One region of the Massilia sp. CFBP9012 genome, then DNA from elsewhere that is predicted to be linked to it. Evidence: predicted binding sites of a transcription regulator. Region 1 holds the regulator's gene; each other region holds the start of a gene.

Evidence for each region. Region 1 encodes sigma-54, which starts transcription at its own class of promoters, with help from an activator protein. Its sites were predicted from a motif close to TGGCANGNAANCTGCTTT; they were not measured.
Region 2: the regulator sigma-54 is predicted to act here: its motif matches at 2,457-2,474, upstream of SOM61_RS13350 (PEP-CTERM sorting domain-containing protein).
Region 3: the regulator sigma-54 is predicted to act here: its motif matches at 2,357-2,374, upstream of SOM61_RS24375 (PEP-CTERM sorting domain-containing protein).
Region 4: the regulator sigma-54 is predicted to act here: its motif matches at 2,398-2,415, upstream of SOM61_RS08190 (choice-of-anchor E domain-containing protein).

Annotation. Positions count from the first base shown of each region.
Region 1 covers NZ_JAXCWM010000003.1:466,962-470,905, reverse strand. Annotated here, with positions in the region: gene SOM61_RS07020 (enoyl-CoA hydratase/isomerase family protein) at 1-268, opposite strand, end outside; gene hpf (ribosome hibernation-promoting factor, HPF/YfiA family) at 382-741, opposite strand; gene SOM61_RS07010 (RNA polymerase factor sigma-54) at 817-2,295, opposite strand; gene lptB (LPS export ABC transporter ATP-binding protein) at 2,307-3,074, opposite strand; gene lptA (lipopolysaccharide transport periplasmic protein LptA) at 3,071-3,619, opposite strand; gene lptC (LPS export ABC transporter periplasmic protein LptC) at 3,660-3,944, opposite strand, start outside.
Region 2 covers NZ_JAXCWM010000007.1:162,290-166,233, reverse strand. Annotated here, with positions in the region: gene SOM61_RS13360 (primosomal protein N') at 1-1, shown strand, start outside; gene SOM61_RS13355 (eCIS core domain-containing protein) at 138-1,727, shown strand; gene SOM61_RS13350 (PEP-CTERM sorting domain-containing protein) at 1,744-2,319, opposite strand; gene SOM61_RS13345 (dihydrolipoyl dehydrogenase) at 2,539-3,944, shown strand, end outside.
Region 3 covers NZ_JAXCWM010000019.1:23,929-27,872, forward strand. Annotated here, with positions in the region: gene SOM61_RS24365 (hybrid sensor histidine kinase/response regulator) at 1-726, opposite strand, end outside; gene SOM61_RS24370 (PEP-CTERM sorting domain-containing protein) at 880-1,512, opposite strand; gene SOM61_RS24375 (PEP-CTERM sorting domain-containing protein) at 1,650-2,294, opposite strand; gene SOM61_RS24380 (MarC family protein) at 2,455-3,051, opposite strand; gene SOM61_RS24385 (phosphoribosyltransferase) at 3,292-3,831, opposite strand; gene SOM61_RS24390 (adenylosuccinate synthase) at 3,856-3,944, opposite strand, start outside.
Region 4 covers NZ_JAXCWM010000004.1:244,136-248,079, reverse strand. Annotated here, with positions in the region: gene SOM61_RS08205 (hypothetical protein) at 1-97, shown strand, start outside; gene SOM61_RS08200 (GntR family transcriptional regulator) at 149-907, shown strand; gene SOM61_RS08195 (PH domain-containing protein) at 966-1,574, shown strand; gene SOM61_RS08190 (choice-of-anchor E domain-containing protein) at 1,662-2,345, opposite strand; gene SOM61_RS08185 (SDR family oxidoreductase) at 2,507-3,298, opposite strand; gene SOM61_RS08180 (M16 family metallopeptidase) at 3,402-3,944, opposite strand, start outside.

The DNA.
Region 1 (3,944 bases):
TGAAGAAATCCTCGAGCAGCGCGCTGCCGCCCATCGGCGTCGCATGGCCGACCTCATGGAAGAAACGGATGTCGCCGCCCGCGCACAAGGCCTTCTCGCTGCTGCTGGTCAGTACGACCGCCTCGACCTGCCCGTCATGCTGCCAGGCGCGCAGCACCGCGGTCAGCGCGCGCACCATCTCGAGCGACAGCGAATTGAGCGCCTTCGGGCGGTCCAGGGTGATGATGCCGGTGCGGTTGGCGATGCGGGTCAGGACGTGGTCGGTCATGGGGTGATCAGTGGTCGGTAAAACCGTATCTTACCCCGCCGGATTGGATGTGCCACAGATGCAAAAAGGGCGTCCCCTCAGACGCCCTTAGCTAGTGTGAGCCCTGCGCCTGATCAGGCGACAGCAGCGTCTTCGCCGTCGATTTCCGGCATGCGTTTGATCGAAGTACGGCTATGGTCTTTCAGTTGCTGCTTGTGTTTGAGGATCTGTCGGTCCAGCTTATCCATCAGCGTATCGATCGCGGCGTACAGGTCTTGTGCGACGCTGGCCACGTGCAGGGTCTTTCCCGACACCTGGACGTTGATCTCTGCTTTTTGCCTTTTTTCTTTTTCAGTGAGGTTGTCGACGGCCAGGAAGACGTGGGTGTCGATCACCTGGTCGAAATGGCGAATGATGCGCTCGAGCTTATTCTGAACGTATTCACGGATGGCGGGGGTTACTTCGAGATGATGGCCACTGATTGTGAGGTTCATACACACTCCTTTGAAAATGTTGCACCGTGTGGACCACAGGAACGCGACAAGGCACGATGTCTGTGGACGGCGCAGTTACAAGGACTTGCGGAGGCTTACAGGGGGTATCTTGAGGGCTTCACGGTATTTTGCAACCGTGCGGCGCGCGATGACCATGCCTTGTTCCCCGAGCATCTCCGCGATCTTGCTGTCGGATAAAGGGTTCCTAGGGTCTTCTGCTCCTGTCAATTGTGCAATGAGCGCACGGATTGCCGTCGAGGATGCTTCGCCTCCCGCCTCGGTGGCAACGTGGCTGCCGAAGAAATACTTCAACTCAAACATGCCGTGCGGGGTCAGCATGTATTTCTGCGTTGTGACACGAGAAATTGTGCTCTCGTGTAGGCCTAGTGTATCAGCTATCTCACGTAAAACAAGGGGCCGCATGGCAACCGCGCCATGGGAGAAAAAATTGCGCTGGCGCTCGACGATCGCCTCCGCCACACGCAGGATGGTGTCGAAACGCTGGCGCATATTCTTGATGAGCCACTTCGCTTCCTGCATCTGCGCGCCCATCTGCGCCTCGCTCTTGCCCTGCTTGAGCATGCTGGCGTACAGGCTGTTGACGCGCAGGCGCGGCATCACGTCCGGGTTCAGGGTGACCGCCCAGCCGCTCTTGGAACGGCGCACGATCACGTCCGGCACCACATAGTCCGACACGTTCGAAGCGAACGCCGCGCCCGGATGCGGATTGCATTGGCGCACCACGGCCTGCACCTCGCGCAAGTCTTCGTCGTCGCAGTCGAGCGCTTTTTTCAGCTTGCTGTATTCGCGCTGGGCGAACCAGCTCAGGTAACCCTCGACGATGGTCAGGGCCATGCGCCGCGTCACCATCGGCACGCCCGGCATGCGCCGGATCTGCAGCGCCAGGCACTCGGCCGCGCTGCGCGCGCCGACGCCCACCGGGTCCATGCTCTGCACCAGCGCCAGCGCGCAACGCAGCTCTTCGATCTCGATGTCGAGTTCTTCGGGCAGCCTTGCATGGATCTCGTCGAGCGGTTCTTCGAGGTAGCCGTTGTCGTCCAGCGCATCGATCACCAGCTCGGCCAGCGCGCGGTCGCGCGCCGACAGGGTGGCTTCGCGCACCTGCTCCATCAGGTGTTCGCGCAGGGTGATGGCGCAGGCTTCCAGCTGCGGGCGGCCGTCCTCGTCCTCGCCACCGCCGCCTGAAGATGGCGCGCCACCTTCGCTCCAGTCGGCGTCGCTGCGCTCGTTGTCGGCGCCGCCCTCGAAACCCTCGCCCTCCTGCGCCGGCGCATCCTGGCCCTCGGCCTGCTGGCCGGGCGCCGGCGGCGCTTCGCCACTGGCGGGCGCATTGTTGATGGCGCCGTCGGCCAGCAAACGCACCGAATGGTCGAGCGGGTCGTCGAGCCGCTCGAGCAAGGGGTTATCGCCCAGTATCTGCTCGATCTCCTGGTGCAGTTCGAGCGTCGACAGTTGCAGCAACCGGATCGACTGCTGCAGTTGCGGCGTAAGCGCGAGGTGCTGCGAAGTGCGAAGTTGCAGGGACTGTTTCATCTAGGCGTCGCTCACATGCGGAAGTGTTCACCCAGGTACACGCGGCGCACCGACTCGTCCGCGATGATGTCGTCAGGGCGGCCGGAGGCAAGCACCGCGCCCTGGTTGATGATGTAGGCGCGGTCGCAGATGCCGAGCGTCTCGCGCACGTTGTGGTCGGTGATCAGGACACCGATCCGGCGCTCCTTCAGGAAGCGCACGATGCGCTGGATCTCGATCACGGCGATCGGGTCGACGCCGGCGAACGGTTCGTCGAGCAGCACGAAGCGCGGATTGGTCGCCAGCGCGCGCGCGATCTCCACGCGGCGGCGCTCGCCGCCCGACAGCGACAGCGCCGGGTTCTCGCGCAGCTTCTCGATCTGCAGGTCGGCCAGCAAGGTGTCGAGGCGCTCGTTGATCTGGTCTTTCGACAGCGGCTTGCCGTTGTCCTTCTGCAGCTCGAGCACGGCGCGGATGTTATCTTCCACCGTCAGCTTGCGGAATACCGAGGCCTCTTGCGGCAGGTAGGACAGGCCCAATACGGCGCGGCGGTGGATCGGCAGGCTGGTGATGTCGGTGCCGTTGATGTCGATCGAGCCGGCGTCCGACGGCACCAGGCCGACGATCATGTAGAACGACGTGGTCTTGCCGGCGCCGTTCGGGCCCAGCAAGCCGACCACTTCACCGCACTCGACCTGCAGCGACACGTCGCGCACCACCAGGCGCTTGCCATAGCTCTTCTGCAGGCCCTTGACGACCAGGGTGCTGCAATCGCCCAGATCCATCGGGATTGCCGTCATTGCGCTCCTCCGGCGGGGGTGCGCTTGGGCGAGAGGATCAGGGTGCCGCGGCCGCCGCCAACCTTGCTCTGGCCGCTGACGTCGTTGCGCACGGTGGCCACTTCCTTGCGGCTGTCATACGAGATGAAAGGGCCGGTGACCTGGTTGCTCAGTTGATCGTTTTCCAGTTCCTTGATGAGGGCATTCGAGTACAGGCGCACCAGCTCGGCGCGCTCGTCGTACTCGATGCGCTCGGCCTGGCCCTCGACCCACAGGTTGGGGCCGCCGTCGCGCTTCTGGCGGAACGTGGTGAGCTTGCCGTTGTTGGCGGTGAGTGTCACCGTCATATAGCCTTCGGGCGTTTCCCTGACCACGGCGCGGTCGGCCTTGAGCAACAGCGTACCGCGGGTGAGGATCACGTTACCGGTCAGGGTGCGCACACCGTTGACCCCGTCGAGATCGGCGGAATCGTATTCGACCTGCGCGGGTTTGAGCGAGTCGGCACGTTCGGCGGCTGCCGTCAGCGACAGCAGGGAAAGGAGTACGGCGGCAAATATATTTTTCATGATAAGGAATGCTGGTCCTGGGTTATCGCGCGGCGCAGGCTTACTGGCGCGGTCGTGGCGGATAGACGATCTGGCCGCGGCTGGACATGTGCACTTGCTGGGTGGCGTTGTTGGCGACCATGCCGGTGCCTTTCACGCTCGATGCCCCAAGCTGCAGGTCAACCGGGAGGTCGGTCTTGACGATTTCTTCGTCGGGGAGCACGGTCAGCGCCTGGCTACGCAAGTGCAAGGACTCGCTCTGCGCCGTCTTCGGGCGCTGCAGGTCGACGTCGCCCATCAGTTCGACCCGGTGCTCTTCGTGGAACACCTGGGCTTTCTTGGCGAC
Region 2 (3,944 bases), on a different contig from region 1:
AGATGCGGTCGGCGTTGTGGCGCACGGGACTGAAAGTAATTCGCAAAAATTGACTCTGGTCAATAAGCTGATATCCTCAGGGAAATGAAGTACTTTGCTCCACCACTTGTCGCGGTTGCCATAATTTCCAGAATTGCATGAAAGCTGAACCGAGTGTCGACCAGCGGACCGCACAGCCGCGCCTTGAGGCAAAGCAGGACCGCGCGAACGCCGGCGCGTTCGCCGACACAATCGACAACAGCCCGCGTATGACTGCCCAGCGCGCACTGGTCGCGCAACTGTTCGGGAACCGGCAGGCCGGGCGTGGCGCCGTGCAGGGCCAGGGCACGGCCCAGTTGGCGCAGGACGTCGCCGCTGTGGCGGTCAACCGCACTGGCCTGCCTGACGGGCTCAAGTCGGGCGTCGAGTCGCTGTCGGGACACGATCTAAGCGACGTCAACGTTCACTATAACTCGTCTGCGCCGGCCCGCTTGAACGCGCATGCCTATGCGCAAGGCCGCGATATTCACGTGGCGCCGGGGCAAGAGCGGCATTTGCCGCACGAGGCCTGGCACCTGGTGCAGCAAGCCGAAGGACGGGTCCAGCCGACCCTGCAAATGCAGGGCGGCGTGGCGGTGAACGACGATCCGGGCCTGGAGCATGAGGCGGATGTGATGGGCGCGAGGGCACTCTCGGCTGCGCCCCAGGCAGGCGCGGCCGTCGAACCGGCACGCCAGGCAGCCTCGGGCGGCACAGCAGTCGCGCAGGCGGTATGGGTCGACGGACATCACCGTCCGCTCGACGATGGGTTGAGGGAAAAGGTATGGAACGATCCCCTGCAGGAGCTCGCGAATTTCGGCCACCAGTTCGGCATGACGGAAGCCGCCACGGAGCTGCACCGGCGTATCGCCATTGTCTACGAGAGCGGCAATGTCGAATTGATCGACGACGCCAGGACCGGACTTCGCCAGGCTTTAAATAGCGACCAAGCATGGACTATCGAGAAATTACTGACGAACACGCTGGATCATCTGCATCTGCCCGAGGATCCGATGGGGGATCCCGAGCACGCCGAGGACCAGGGTAGTGACAATCCGGAAGAGGAACTCGATCCGGGGGACTTGATGTTGTCGGAAATCGGGTCTGACGAGCAAACGACGCTGGCCGAGGCCCTGGTCATGCGCCACCCTGGGCTGTATCAGCAGTTTCAAGACCTGGCGCGGAATGCAAATGCGCAACCGACCCCCTCTCTGTTCCTGGCATGGTTCAATCAAGGCGTGTTGACGCGCACGCAGTTCAAGCAGCTCGTGAACGGCGGCAAGCCGATACAGAAGGCACGCACGCCCGGCGCGCTGAGTTACCAGGCCGGGTACACCACCCATACGCACGGCAATTTCAAGGACGTCACCTATAAGCTCGACAACCTTGGCAGCATCGACTTCGGCAAGGTCAATAAACAAAAGGTCTGGCAGAATCCGATGAAGCCGGGCAGCGAGGTCCAGTTGAACAAAGGTTCGGGCAAGGCCAACTACGGCATCACGCTGAGTGGAACCAAGATCAAGATTCCCGGCGCGAGCCGCGGGCAGCATTTTTCCATGGCTAACCGGATCATGAAGAATGGCTTCGGCAGCAGCAGCCCGACCGACTGGACCTGGCACCATCTGACCACTTATTACAAGATGGTGCTGGTAGACCGCACCGTCCATGCCAAGCACGGACACAATGGCGGGGTCTACGTCTGGAAGTAAGCTTTCCGGAACCTGCTCAGGCGGCGCTTTTGCCGGCGGCGCGGCGGCGGCCGGTGTAGCCCAGCATCGCGAGACCGGCACCTATCAGCAGGCCGCTCGCAGGTTCGGGCACTTCGCCGGCCGCCGGTTCCACGTTGAAGGTGATGGTGCCGAAGTCCCATTGGCCGTCCACTCCCAGCAGATCATCGAAGTCTTCGAAGAATTCCAGGCGCAGGATGCCGTCGACGCCGACTTCGAACGCCAGGCCCAGCTCGACCAGGTCGGCGAACCCCGAATAGCTCTCGGTGCCCGGGTACCACTCATTGATGCCCGGCGTGAAGAAGACCCCATCGGTCTGCTTGGAATTTTCGAACGCGATCACCATGTCCGCCAGCCAGCCCGGCGAATAAGCGGTCAGGGTGAAATCGTAGGCGACGCTGGTGACGACCGAGTTGGCGCCGACGTCGAGCAGGATGACCGTGTTGTCGGCGTCGCCGTACAGTCCATGACTCTGGATGCCGGTGAGGTCGACAGTGATCGGCGCGGCGAACAGCGACGACGAGGCGAGCAACGACAAGCTGACGAGCAGTTTCTTGAAAGTAGTAATTTTCATGACGATCTCCCTGGTTGTGGAATTCATCGATGAGCAACAAACGTGCCGGAGCCCTTGGCTTCTTGCAATCAACTGATTTCTAACGAGAAATTAATAAAGTGTGTCTCCGGTATCGAACGTCATGTAAAGTTGCTCGACATGCAAGATGCATGTCGCCACCGGCAGCGGCAAAATAGCGTATCGTTTTGCCTGTCATTAGCGCAGCAGTGGAGACCAGTAATGAAACAATTGAACGTGGACGTCGCCATCATCGGCACCGGCACCGCCGGCATGACCGCCTACCGCGCCGCCAAGGCGCTGGGCGCCCGGACGGTGGCGATCGAGAGCGGGCAGTACGGCACCACCTGCGCCCGGGTCGGCTGCATGCCGAGCAAGCTCCTGATCGCGGCGGCCGAGGCGTCCCACGTGATCGACACTTCCGCGCCATTCGGCGTGCATGCCGGTGAAAAACGCATCGACGGTCGCGCCGTGATGGAACGGGTCAAGCGCGAACGCGATCGCTTCGTCGGCTTCGTGCTCGAAGGCATCGAGGCGATGCCGGTGCAGGACCGCCTGCAGGGCCGCGCGCGCTTCACCGGCCCCTGCACGCTGGTGGTCGACGACCAGACCGAGATCCAGGCCGGCCGCATCGTGATCGCCACCGGCTCCACGCCGCTGCGCCTGCCGCAGCTCGAGAACGTCGGTCCCGGCATCGTCACCAGCGACGACGTGTTCTATTGGGACGACCTGCCGCGCTCGGTGGCCGTGATCGGCACCGGCGTGATCGGCCTCGAACTGGGCCAGGCCCTGGCCCGGCTGGGCGTGCGCGTGCGCTTCTATGCGCGCGGCGGCAGCATTGCCAACATTACCGATCCCGAAGTACTGCGCTGCGCGGGACGGGTCTTGATGGAAGAACTCGACATCGCCTTCCAGACCGAGGTGGTCGGGGCGGTGCAAGAGAAGGAAGATGGCGACGTGGCGCTCACGGTGCGCGATGCGCTGGGCAAGGAAAGCACCGAGCACTTCCAGTATGTGCTGGTGACGGCCGGCCGCACGCCGAACGTGCACGACCTGGGACTGGAGCACACCGGCCTGGAGCTGGGGCCGGACGGCATCCCCCATTTCGACGCGCGCACCATGCAATGCGGGACCAGCAATATCTTCATCGCGGGCGACGCCAACAACGAGCGGCCATTGCTGCACGACGCCGCCGACCACGGCAAGATCGCCGGCGACAACGCGGGCCGCTATCCGGACGTGCGTCCGGGCCTGCGCCGCGCGCCGATCGCGGTCGCCTTCACCGAACCGAATATCGCCACCCTGGGCAAGAACTACAAGACCTTGTGCGCCGGCGGCCAGCGCAAGTTCGCGGTTGGCAGCGTGTCCTTCGCCAACCAGGGCCGCAGCCGGGTCATGTTGCAGAACAAGGGGATGTTGCGGGTGTATGCCGAGTACGGCACCCGGCTGTTCCTGGGCGCCGAGATGATCGCGCCGCGTGCCGAACACCTGGCGCATCTGCTGTCATGGGCATTCCAGATGCGGCTGACGGTCGACCAGATGCTCGAGATGCCGTTCTATCACCCGGTGATCGAGGAGGGCGTGCGCACCGCGCTGCGCGACCTGGCCAACAACCTGTCGAAGGGCGA
Region 3 (3,944 bases), on a different contig from region 1:
GAGCGGCGCATGGGGGTCGCGCTGCACGCGCAGCGGCACCGCGTGGCCGACGAAAGGCTGGCCGGTCTGGTACACGTGGTCGAGCAGCTCGAAGAAGCCCTGCCCCCGCACCTCGGGCAGCGCGTCGCGCACGGCCTTGCCGACCAGCGCGCGGTGGCCGACCAGTTGCAGGTAGGAGCGGTTGGTCAGTTCGAACACGTGGTCCGGCCCGCGCAGCACGGCGATGATGCCGGGCGCCTGCTCGAACAGGGTCACCAGGCGCTCGTTCTCTTCCTCGCGGTAGCGCTGCGCCAGCACCTCGCCGGTCATCTCGACGCAGGCGCAGAACATGCCGGCCACGGTGCCGTCCTCGTCGCGCACGGGCGAATACGAAAAGCGGAACCAGGTGTCCTCGTCATAGCCGTGACGGCGCATGCGCAGCGGCAGGCGGTCCATGTAGCTGGCCTCGCCCTTGAGCGCGCGCACGACCAGCGGATGGATGTCGAGCCAGATCTCGGCCCAGACGTCGTGGAATCTCCTGCCAAGCGCGCCCGGGTGCTTGTCACCCAGGATCGCGATGTAGGAGTCGTTGTAGAGAAAGCCGAGCTCGCCGCCCCAGGCGACGAACATCGGGAACTTCGAGTTGAGCATCAGGCCGACCGTCGTGCGTAGCGCCTGCGGCCAGGTGCGCGGATGCCCCAGGGGCGAGGCCGACCAGTCGTGAGCGCGCATCGTCGCGCCCATCATCCCTCCTCCGCTGAGAAAGGGTAGCCATTCGGTCGGTGACGCGGATTCCTGATTCATTCGTGTGCCGGGAGTCGCGTACAGTTTACGCAATTGCAGTGTGCCAGATTTGTCTGGCGACTCCCGCACGGATGCACGGAACAGGCTGCTTGCCGCTTAGAGCATGCGCGCTCGCCGCCGCCTGCACAGGCCGAGGCAGCCGAGCGCCATGCCGATCAGCGACAAGGTTCCTGGCTCGGGAATCTGGCTGGCCGCCAGCTCGACCGAGACGTCGTCGAAGAAGATTCCCGAAGGGTCGTGGTAGCCGGATAACTGCAGGATGGTCGAGGCCGATGTCGCCATCAGGTTACGCACGATGATCTGTGTGGACGGGCCGCCCGTCGTGATATCGGTGGACGTGTTCGTGGTCGGGAAATTGTAGATGGCCGTGGCCAGCGCGTCTCCGAACATCACCTGTATTCCATTATCAAATTGAAATATCGGAAAGCCTCCCGGGCCGATCACGCCGTCCGCGTACAGCCAGAAGGTCAGATCGTAGCGCTGGCCGATCGTCGTCGGCAGGACCTGGGTGGCGAAGCAGGAGAATTCGGGCCCGAAGCAGCCGGTACTGAGCGAGTTGACGCCGCTGTGCGCGCCGCGGCCGGCGTCGCCCAGAAACCAGCCTTCGGAGAGTTCCCACGTGCCGTCGTTCAGTTCAAAACTGCCGTCGCGGACAATATTGGCACTTGCCGGCACGGCGACTGCCAACGCCAGCAGGATTGCTGCGGCGGCACGCATTACGGATTCCATCGGAACCTCCTCTGAGCACATCCGGGAGTAAACGATGATTGATTTTCGCGAGGACGATGTCAAGGAACGCCATCTGACGGGAGTCAATGCGGTGTCGAGTCCCGCACAGATGGCTTCAGGACGGCAGGACCTGCTCCTCAGCCGGCGCGCACGCGGCGCCTGCGCGCCAGCGCCAGTCCGCCCATTGCCAGGCCGAGCAGCGACAGCGTGCCCGGCTCCGGCACTTCGCCGGGCTCTTCGCCAGGCACCGCCTCGACCACGACGTTGTCGAGATAGATGCCGGCCGGGTTGTGGTAGCCGGCGAACTGCAGGACGGTCGATGCGGAAGTCGCCAGGATATTGCTGATGGTGATCAGCGTCGAAGGTCCACCGGGGTTGAAGCTCCCGCTCGTATTCGTCGTCGGGAAATTGATGATCGTCTGGACGATCTCGTCGCCGAACCAGACCCGCAAGCCGTTATCGAAATTCAACGCAACGTTGCCATTGCTATCGACAACGCCGTCGGCGTACAACCAGAAGCTCAGGTCGTAGCGCTGACCGGCGACAGTGGTCAGGGTCTGGCTGAGCGTGCAGCCGAAATTGCTGCCCATAGCGCAACCGGTACCTGCCGACGAGCTGCCGTCCTGCGTGCCGCGCACGTACCGGCTCCAGCTCTCGGTTTGCCATGCGCCCTCGCCGTCGAAGGCTTCGAAACTGCCGTCGACGACGATATTGGCGCTGGCCGGTGCGATGACCGCGGCAGCCAGGACGAACGTGGCGGCAAGTTGTTTTGCGAATTTCATCTGACATCCCTTCAGAAATAGTTGGTCTTGTGTCCTCCCATCGAAAGGAAGGTGCTTCTGCCTAAGCAAAAAGCACACCACGCCAACAATTTCCTTAGGAATCAAGCAACTAAAGTTGCGTCACACCTGACACTGCGATCTCTGTAAAGAAACCCGACAGTTACAACGACTGAACGAATTCGCGAATACCACCCAGCAGCATCTCGATCGACATCGCCGTCAGGATCAGGCCCATCAGGCGCTCGAAGGCGGTCATGACTTGCGGGCCGAGTTTCTGCTGCAGCTTCTCGGCGCTCAGGAACACCATCAGCCACACGATGCCCACGGCAGCGAGCGCAGCGACGTGCACCATCGTGTCGGTAAAGCTGGTGGAAGAAAACAGCAGCACCGTCGCCAGCGCCGATGGACCGGCCAGCGCGGGAATCGCCAGCGGCACGATGAAGGGCTCGCCGCCTTCGCTCTTGCCCAGCACGCCGTCCGGGTGCGGGAAGATCATGCGGATCGCGATCATCAACAGGATGACGGCGCCGCCGATGCGCAGCGCGACCGGGGAGAGGTGCAGCGCTTCGAGGAAGTGCTTGCCGAAGAACATAAAAGTCAGCAACAGCAGGAAGGCGATGGCGCACTCACGGATCACGATCTTGTTGCGGCGCTCGACCGGCGTGTCTTTCAGCGCGGCGGCGAACAGGGGGACGTTGCCGAACGGGTCGGTGACGAGGATGAGCAGGATAAAGGTCTGGAAGAAGCTTTGGGTCATGGCTTGTTATTGTTGGAATGCCAAAAGTTTTGGTGACGCAATATTAGCAGAGGCCCGAAACGACGTCGTCCCCGCGAAGGCGGGGACCCAAGTAAAGACGTCGTCCCCGCGAAGGCGGGGACCCAAGCTCGCTTGCGCAGCCACTTCGCTCGAAGCAAGTGGTGCGCTGAAAAACTTGGGTCCCCGCCTGCGCGGGGACGACATGGGGCAGCGGCTGACTGGGTAGCCGCAGCGGTCTGCTTACTTCTCGAATTTCTTCAGCCACGCCGCCAGCTGATGCGGGCGCAGGCCGTCATACTCTTCGAACGGCTGGTGGATCCACGGATTGTGCGGCAGGTCGTCCAGGAAGTAATCCGGACGGATTGACGACGTGCCCTTGACCCAGATGACGGCCGACTTCACTTCGGTGACATCCTTGTAGTTCTCGGTCAGGTGTTCGCTGACCTTGCGCAGGGTGACGCCCGAATCGGCCAGGTCGTCGACCAGCAGCACGCGGCCGGCCAGCGGACCCTTGGTCATGGTCATGTACTTCGAAATGTCCAGGTCGCCCTGCTTGGTGCCGGCTTCTTCGCGGTACGAGCTGGTCGACAGGATCGCCAGCGGCACGTCGAAGATGCGCGAGAACACGTCGCCAGGACGCACGCCGCCGCGCGCCAGGCACAGCACCTGGTCGAACTTCCAGCCCGATTCATAGACCTGCAGCGCCAGGCGCTCGATCAGGCGGTGGTATTCATCCCAGGAGACCCACAGGTCCTTGTCCGTCGATACAGGGGAATTCATCTTCTACTCCAGATTTTTATTGGATTACGCTGCGAACGGGTGACGCAGGACGATGGTTTCTTCACGGTCCGGGCCGGTCGACACCATGTCGATCGGCACGCCAACCAGTTCTT
Region 4 (3,944 bases), on a different contig from region 1:
CGGCATGCGCCTGGAGACGCGGCGCCACGAAATCCTTGCCGGCGCCTGCTTCGTCGGGTTGTCGGTACTGGTGAACCTCGTCCATCCCCTGCCTTGAGCGGCGGGCGGCATGCGGTATGATCGGGTCTCCCGCCTCCATGCCCGCTGAATGAATCCACTCGTCCAACTGATGCACGACGCCGCCAAGGCCAGCCTGGCCGGCGGCGCCGGCAAGCTGCCGCTCTACCAGCAACTGCAGCGCGCGCTGCGCCAGGCGATCGACAATGGCATCTACGGCCCTTCGAGCGCCCTGCCCGCCGAACGCCAACTGGCGCTGGAGCTGGGCATCTCGCGCATCACGGTGCGCAAGGCGATCGACAGCCTGGTCGAAGACGGTTTGCTGGTGCGGCGCGCCGGCTCGGGCAATTTTTTGAACACGCGCATCGAAAAGAATTTCGCCAAGCTGAGCTCGTTCTCGGAAGACATGCGCGCCCGTGGCCGGGTGCCGAGGAGCAATTGGCTCAAGCGCTCGGAAGGCCTGGTCACGCCCGAGGAAGCGTTGCGCCTGCGGTTGTCGCCGGGCACGCCGGTGTACCGCTTCAACCGCCTGCGCTACGCCGACGATGCGCCGATGTGCCTGGAGTACGCGACCATCGCCGCCTTCGCCCTGCCCTCGCTCGAGGCGGTGGGTGACTCGATGTACGAGGCGCTGGAGGCGAGCGGCAACCGCCCGGTGCGCGCGCTGCAGCGCCTGTCGGCCCTGCTGCTGGGTGCGGAACAGGCGCGCCTGCTGGATGCGCGCGAGGGCGATGCCGGCCTGTGCGTGGAACGGTTGGGTTTCTTGCGCGATGGGCGCGCGGTGGAATTTTGCCGCTCGTATTTTCGTGGCGATACCTATGACTTCGTGGCCGAACTCACTGCAACCTGATGCGCGCAGACTGCTGAGGGAATGCTAATCTACCCTTTTTCACCACACGAGGACGATCATGTTCAAGAGAATGGCGGCTGAAGCACTGGGGCTGAGCGATATCGGTGTCATCGTCGGACCCCCAGACTACAGCAAGGTCGATGCGGACGACTACCTGTTCACCGAAGACGGCGAGCAGATCTTCTTCCTGATTAAAAGCAAGAAGGACGAGTACTGCTTCACCAATCTTGCCCTGATCCACGTCGACGGGGATTCGGCCGTGTCCTCGAAACGCTCGATCAAGCGCTACGAATATTCGTCAAATCTCATCACCAATGTCAGCATCGAAACCGCCGGCACGCTGGACATGGACATCGAACTGAAGTTCAACGTGAACGACACGAAGTTCTCGATCGACGTCAAAAAATCCTTCATCGAACAGCTGAAGGACATCTACAAGGCCTTGACCACCATCGGCAAGCAGCAACGGCGCGACGCCGTGTGCCGCGACAATGCGCTGCGGACGCTGGACGCCACGGCCTCGGTCCACAAGCTCAATATCGCGCCCGGCGCCGGTAGCCTGGTCAGCCAGTACGGCGAACTGCTGGAAGCGCTGAATACCGCTATGCTCGATACGCACACCAAGCGCGATTTCAGCGATGTGTTCGCGAAGTACATCCACAATTGAAGCGCCGGATGAAAAAAACCGTCATGCCAGCGTGAGCCTGCATGACGGTTTTTCCGCTGCCGGCATCGTGCCGGCGGCGTGGCTGGATTACGCCTGCTTGCTCGGGCGGCGACGACGCACGGCGCCGATCAGGCCGAGGCCGGCAAGCATGGTCGCCAGGGTGGCGGGCTCAGGGACTTCGGCAAATGGGGTGTAGTCATACGTGACCTGCACCGCGCCGGATGCGTAGGTGTCGAATCCGGTCGTCACGTTGCCTGGCCCCTTCGCGAACGAGGTGCCCAGCGCGCTCAGGCCGAGATCGATGAAGCCGCGGCCCGAGAACAGGGCGAAATCGCTGGCGCTGCTGCTCAGGAACGATTCGGCTTTGCTTGCCTCGACCGTACCAGTGTTGACACCGGAGGTGCCACCGAAGTCGAGAACACGGTCATAGCGGCCGAGGCTGTAAAGCTGGTCGAATACCGGGTTGGCCACGACCAGCGTGGTGCCATCCGGGCGGGTCAGCTCGATGGTCGAACCCAATGTCAGGGTGACCTTCGCCGCGCTGCTGCCCCTGTTTTCGGCGAAGCCGGCGCCGCTGACCAGGCCGCTCAAGTCGAACTTGATCGAATTGAGTGTGCCGAGCTTGGTGTTGAACTTGCTGAAACGCAGCGTCTCGGACCAATCCGTTTCCGTGATTCCGATACTGTTGTTAAAGCTGATCACGGCGGCCTGGGCGCCTGCGACGGGAATCAGGGCGGCGGCGAGCGCCAGTGCGGCAAAAGTCTTTTTCAAGTTGGTCTCACTAGTGGAAATGCATTGGGTACATACAGCGACATGCAACCAATAAGCATAATTTATGCCACTAGAAAATACTTGATTAAAAACAAGGACTTGGCTTTTTCAGGAGGAACAATCCCTGTAGCACTGTAAAGATTTCCGACAGGAAAACCTGCTCAAACAGCGGTAAAACCACCGTCGACCACCATCTCGTGGCCGTTCACATAGGACGCCATGTCCGAACACAGCCACAGCGCGGCCTGCGCCACCTCACCCGCTTCGGCGAAACGCCCCATCGGATGCGCCGCCTTGAGTTTTTTCTCGATGCCGGGATCGCGCTCGAAGGCGCGCGCCAGCATCGGCGTCTTGACCGCGGCCGGGCACAGCACGTTGACGCGGATGCCCTCGCGCGCATACTCGGCGGCTGCGCTCTTGGTCAGGCCCACCACGGCGTGCTTGCTGGCGCCATAGATCGCATGATTCGGGCTGCCGACCAGGCCGGCGATGCCGGCCATGTTGACGATCGCGCCGTGGCCCTGCTTCTGCATCTGGCGCAGCTGGTATTTCATGCACAGCCAGACGCCCTTGACGTTGACGTTCATGATGCGGTCGAACTGCTCGTCGTCGCCGTCGGCCAGCGGCTGGCGCTCTTCCTCGACGGCGGCATTGTTGATCGCGAAGTCGAGGCGGCCATAGTAATTGATGGTCTTGTCGACCAGGGCTTCGACGTCGCCGGCGCGGGTGACGTTGCTTTGGACGAACAGCGCCTTGCCGCCGTTTTCGACGATCATCGCCGCAGTGGCGTGTCCACCGTCGATCGAGACGTCGGCCACGACGACGCTGGCGCCGGCACGGCCGAACGCCAGGGCGATGGCGCGACCGATTCCACTGGCGGCTCCGGTGACCAAAACGACCTTGCCGGTGAACGACAAACCGCTTGCCGGCTGCTGCTTGCTGATGGCCTTCATGATGCTCCCTGGATGAAACTTTTGCTTCCGAAAAGAAACATTTTAACGCATGGCTTCGTGCATTGTCACAATCCAGAGAGTTTTTGTCAGGAAACTGTTGTAGTTACGGCATAGTAACTACGGGTGTCGCCGCACCGCCAGTCTTCGACTGGTCGCCCGCCATGAACACCGACAGCTTACCCGGATCGATCGCCTTGCGGAATGCGGCATTCAGCTGAGGCAAGGTCACTGCCGCCAGCTTGCGCTCGAGCTCGGCCGAGGCCTCGAAGGTCTTGCCGCGGTACAGGAACGAGGTCCAGCCGGAGGCCAGCGCGCCGTCGTTCGAGCGCGATTGCAGGCGCTGCTGCATCAGGCCCGACTTGGCCCCTAGCAGTTCCTCGGCAGTAAAACCATCCTTGAGCGCGCGCGCCAGCTCGGCGCGCACGGCGGCATCGAGCTTGGCCAGGTTCTGCGGCGCCGCGATCGCATTGATCGTGAAGCTGCCGGCGCGGTCCAGGGTGCCCGGCGACACATCCGAGCCGCCGCCATACGACAGGCCATCCTGCTGGCGGATGCGGTCCATCAGGCGCGACTTCAGGCCGCCGTCGCCAAAGATGTAATTGGCGAGCAGCAGGGCCGGATAGTCCGCGTCGTCGATGTTCAGGTC